DNA from 2 places in the Streptosporangium sp. NPDC004631 genome. Region 2 is predicted to be linked to the other one. Evidence: predicted binding sites of a transcription regulator. Region 2 holds the regulator's gene; the other holds the start of a gene.
What was found. The regulator HrcA, encoded in region 2, represses chaperone genes, less so after heat shock. The targets are predictions, from matches to a motif close to TTGGCACTCTCNNNNNGAGAGTGCCAA.
Positions count from the first base shown of each region.

Region 1: ACWEF2_RS28250 (FmdB family zinc ribbon protein) is a predicted target of HrcA. The motif match lies at 1,197-1,223, and genes of this name have one in related genera.

Region 1 covers NZ_JBSGCR010000039.1:7,192-9,580, reverse strand. The annotation lists gene ACWEF2_RS28255 (potassium/proton antiporter) at 1-1,022, shown strand, start outside; gene ACWEF2_RS28250 (FmdB family zinc ribbon protein) at 1,252-1,578, shown strand; gene ACWEF2_RS28245 (MFS transporter) at 1,604-2,389, opposite strand, start outside.
Region 2 covers NZ_JBSGCR010000016.1:88,910-91,298, reverse strand. The annotation lists gene dnaJ (molecular chaperone DnaJ) at 1-503, opposite strand, end outside; gene hrcA (heat-inducible transcriptional repressor HrcA) at 516-1,529, opposite strand; gene ACWEF2_RS18145 (hypothetical protein) at 1,714-2,389, shown strand, end outside.

The sequences.
Region 1 (2,389 bases), on a different contig from region 2:
TCATCGCGGTGGTGCTGCTGAGCGCCGCCACCGCGCCCAGTCTGGGCGGCGCGCTGCTCCTGGTCGTCTTCGAACTGCTGATCGGCGCCGCGGTCGGCCTGGCGGTGGGCCCCCTGGGCGTGTACGCGCTGCGGCGCATCGCGCTGCCCGTCTCCGGCCTGTATCCGATCGCGGTGCTGGCGCTGGCGTTCGTCGCCTACGCCGGCGCGACGCTCGTGCACGGCAGCGGCTTCCTGGCGGTCTACCTGGCCTCCCTCGTCATGGGCAACTCCCGGATGCCGCACCGCGCCTCCTCCCGGGGGTTCGCCGAGGGCGTGGCCTGGCTGGCCCAGATCGGCCTGTTCGTCATGCTCGGCATGCTGGCCAGCCCCTCGGAGATGCCGTCGGCGATCGTGCCCGGCCTGGTGACCGGGCTGATCCTGGTCGCGGTGGCCCGCCCGCTGTCGATCGTGGTCTCGGCCTTCCTGGTACGGCTGACGGGGCTCGACCGGCTGAACTGGCGGCAACAGGCGTTCCTGTCCTGGGCGGGCCTGCGCGGCGCGGTGCCCATCGTGCTCGCCACCATCCCCTGGGCCGCCAACTCGGTGCACAACGGCGTCGCCAAGCTCGTGTTCAACGAGGTCTTCGTCATCGTCGTGGTCTACACCCTGATCCAGGGGCCGACGCTGCCCTTCGTGGCGAAGCTGCTCGGGCTGACCACCCCCGACGAGGCCCGTGATCTGGAGGTGGAGTCGGCGCCGCTGGAGGAGCTCAACGCCGACCTGCTGCAGATCAGGGTGCCGCCGACCTCCAAGCTGCACGGCGTGGAGATCTTCGAGCTGAGACTGCCCACGGACGCCCAGGTCACCCTGATCGTCAGGGACGGCAAGACCTTCGTGCCCGCGGACTCGACGAGGATCAGGGTCGACGACCAGCTCCTGGTGGTGACCACCGCGACGTGCAGGGAAATGGTCGAGCGGCGGATGAAGGCGATCAGTCGCCGGGGTAAACTCGCCGGCTGGTTCGGTGAACAGGGCGCCTGACCGGGGCCGGGCCGACCGGCGTGGTCCGGGAGCGGGGCGGGGGTGCGGGCGCGCGCCGTACGGGAACATGCGGGAACATCGGGAAGCCGCGTGCGCGGCGGCCGCCGATTAGCCAGAATTCCGCATGGAATGGGATAGATCCGACTCGCGTTTATGCTTGTCGGCTGCCTATCATTAGCAGTCGCGTCAGTAGAGTGCCAATCGGCGCGAACAGAAAGAGGAGGAGCGCGTGCCCACCTACCAGTACGCCTGCAGTGCCTGTGGCAACGAGTTCGACATCGTCCAGAGGTTCTCCGACGATGCGCTCACCGAGTGCCCGGCCTGCGCCGGTGAACTACGCAAGGTGTTCTCCGCGGTGGGCATCGTCTTCAAGGGCTCGGGCTTCTACCGGACCGACAGCCGGTCCTCCTCGTCCAGCACCGTCGGCTCGGGCGCCCCCTCGGCGTCGGGTTCGACCACGGAGCCGAGGTCCACCGACTCGAAGTCCACCGAGTCCAAGCCCGCGGAGTCCAAGCCCGCGGCGGCCGCGAGCAGCCCGGCTCCGGCGGCCTCCTGACCCTGACGCCCAGGACACCACCGGGTCAGCCGTTACGGGGGCGGTCGGAGGTCGAGCCGAGCATCTCGTGCGGAAGCCTCTCCAGCAGCTCGCGGAGCCCGGGGTGCTCACCGGGGTTCCAGTCGTCGATCAGCCGCCCCAGCCCCTCGCGCGCCTCGGCGACCAGCTGGCCGGCCACCCGCTCTCCCTCCGGGGTGAGTTCCAGGGACGCCCCGCCGTCCATCCGGCGGGCCAGCCCCCGCGCGACGAGCAGGTCCGCGTACGGCCTCCCCTGATCGACCGTCACCCCGGCCCGCCTGGCCAGTTCCGCGCCCGCCTGCCGGCCCCGGGTGCTCAGCCGCGCGATCAGCCACACGGAGCCGGGCGGCAGGTCCAGGCGCGCCAGGTCGCCCAGGCGGCGGTAGTAGTCCCGGCGCATGTCCACGTCGGCCAGCCGCCACAGCCCGCGTTCGACCACGGCGAGCGAGGACCGCTCGGTGGGGACCGCGCCGTAGCACTCGCCCAGGTCCGTGGCCCTGGTGGTCTCCCGCAGGGGTGGTTCGGGCAGCAGCCAGGCCGCGGCGAAGGCGACCAGGGTCACCGGCGCGCTGTAGAGGAACACCTGCGCGATCGCGTCGGAGTACGCCGCGAGGAACGCCGTGGCGGTCTGGGGCGACAGCCTCCGGATGACCGTGGGGTCCGACTGGACCGCGTTCTCCAGGGCGGGCGGGAGCCGTACCGTCCGCGCCAGCCGCGCCAGGTCCTCGGTGAGCCGTGAGGTGAAGATCGAGCCGGCGATCGCGACGCCGAAGGAGCCCCCGATCGAGCGGAA
Region 2 (2,389 bases):
TGGCAGACGTCACAGGTGTCGGGGTGGGTGCCGGAGGCCGCGCCGGAGCCGGTGCAGACCTCGCAGAGCACGGCGGTGTCGACGACCAGCTCACGGGTGGTGCCGAAGGCCGACTCCCGCAGGTCGAGCTCCACCCGGATGGTGGCGTTGCGGCCGCGGCGGGCGCGCGAACGTGGGCCTCGGCCCCCTCCTCCGCCACCGCCGGCCGCGCCGAAGAAGGCGTCCATGATGTCGCTGAACGGGAAACCCGCGCCGAACCCCCCGGCTCCCGCACCGCCGCCGGCGGCGAACGGATCGGCTCCCATGTCGTACATCTGGCGCTTGCCGGGGTCGGACAACACCTCGTACGCCTGCGTGATGTCCTTGAACCGCTCCTGAGTCTCAGGATCGGGGTTCACATCGGGATGCAGTTCCCTGGCCAGGCGGCGGTAAGCCTTCTTGATCTCTTCCGCACTGGCATCGCGGCGTACCCCGAGGGTGCCGTAGTAGTCGCTCTTAGCCACTTAGTTGACCTCTTAGGATGCAGCCAGGATCTGGCTGACGTAGCGTGCCACCGCGCGCACCGCGCCCATCGTGACCGGGTAGTCCATTCGCGTCGGCCCCAGCACACCGAGCCGGGCCAGTTGCTTGTCCCCCGAACCGTATCCGGCGACGACGATGGATGTGCCCTGAAGCCCGGTGTAGGGGTTCTCCGAGCCGATCCGCACCGTCAGCGCCGAAAGATCCGAGGTCTCGCCGAGCAGGCGCATGAGCACCACCTGCTCCTCCAGGGCCTCCAGCACATCGCGCAGGCCGACGGTGAAGTCGGCTCCCGCGAGGTTGGCGGCCCCGGCAAAAACGATCTTCTCATCGTGCCGGTCCACAAGAGACTCCAGCAGCACCGACAGGATCGTGGCCGCGAGCGGCCGGTCCTCCGCCGGAAGCCGCTCGGGCAGGTCCGCGACCATGTCGGGGACCCCCGCCAGACCGCAGCCGTCCAGACAGGCGTTGAGGGTCGCGCGCAGGTGGGCCACGCGGTTCTCGTCGACGACGTCGGGAAGCTCGACCACACGCTGCTCGACCCGCCCGGTGTTGGTGATGAGCACGAACATCAGCCGGCGCTCGCTCAGCGGGACCAGCTCGACGTGCCGCACCTTGGAGTTGGTCATCGTGGGGTACTGGACCACGGCGACCTGGCGGGTCAGCTGGGCCAGTAGCCGGACCGTGCGCATCACGACGTCGTCGATGTCGACCGCGCCCGCGAGGAAGGTCTCAATGGCCCTTCTCTCCGGGGCGGACAATGGCTTGACCTGCGAGAGCCGGTCGACGAAGAGCCGATAGCCCTTGTCGGTCGGCACCCGGCCCGCACTGGTGTGGGGCTGGGCGATGTAGCCCTGCTCCTCCAGCACCGCCATGTCGTTGCGGATGGTCGCCGGCGACACACCCAGGCTGTGACGGTCCGCGAGGGCCTTGGAACCCACCGGCTCGTTGGTGGACACGTAGTCCTCGACGATGGCCCGAAGGACCGCCAGCTTACGGTCGTCGACCAACGTGCTCACCTCCCTACCTGCGTTCGGACGGGAAAACGTCAGGTCTGGCACTCTGTGTTCCCGAGTGCCAAGTGTACGGCTCCCGTCCTCGGGGTGCGATAACACGGCAGCACGATGATGGGGCCAAGTCGTTATCAAGTCACCTGCTATCGCTATCCAACCGGTAAGCCCCACAATTTGATATATGTCCCATGATTTCGGATCCCCCTCGGGCGACGCCGGTTCGGGCCCGCCCGGATACGGCGCCCCCCAGCAGCCCTACGGCCAGCCGCACCAGCAGCAGTACCAGGGTGGCCCCCCCTACGGTTACCCGCCCCCCGGATACGGCGCCCCCCAGGGGCCTCCGCCGAAGCCGAAGGTCAAGCCCGGCATCGGCTGGATCGTCGGCGCCTGGCTCGTCTTCGTGCTCAGCGTGATCGTCGGCGTGGCCGGCTTCGCCGGCGGCATCTTCAGCGCGGTCACCGACGCCGCGCCCACCAGCTCGTTCGGCCCCGGCGAGAACGTGACGGTCACGCTGAACCCGGCGGACAGACCCGCCATCTACGTCTCCGCCGACAAGGGCACCAAGTTCGAGTGCCAGATCCAAGGTGCCCCCGGAACGGTCCGACTTCAGCAGCCGGGCACGCAGCAGACCGTCACCAACGACGGCGTGCTGTGGGAGCTGGCGCTGCGGGTGGGGGTGGACAAGGCCGGCGACTACCAGCTCACCTGCACCGCCTCCGAGGGTTCGGCCGCCACGTTCGGCGTGGGCAAGGAGATCGCCGCCGACTCGGTGGTGGGCGGCGCGATCGCGCTGATCGCGGTGCCGGGCACGGGTTTCCTGCTGGCCGTTCTCGTGACGATCATCGTGCTGGTCAAGC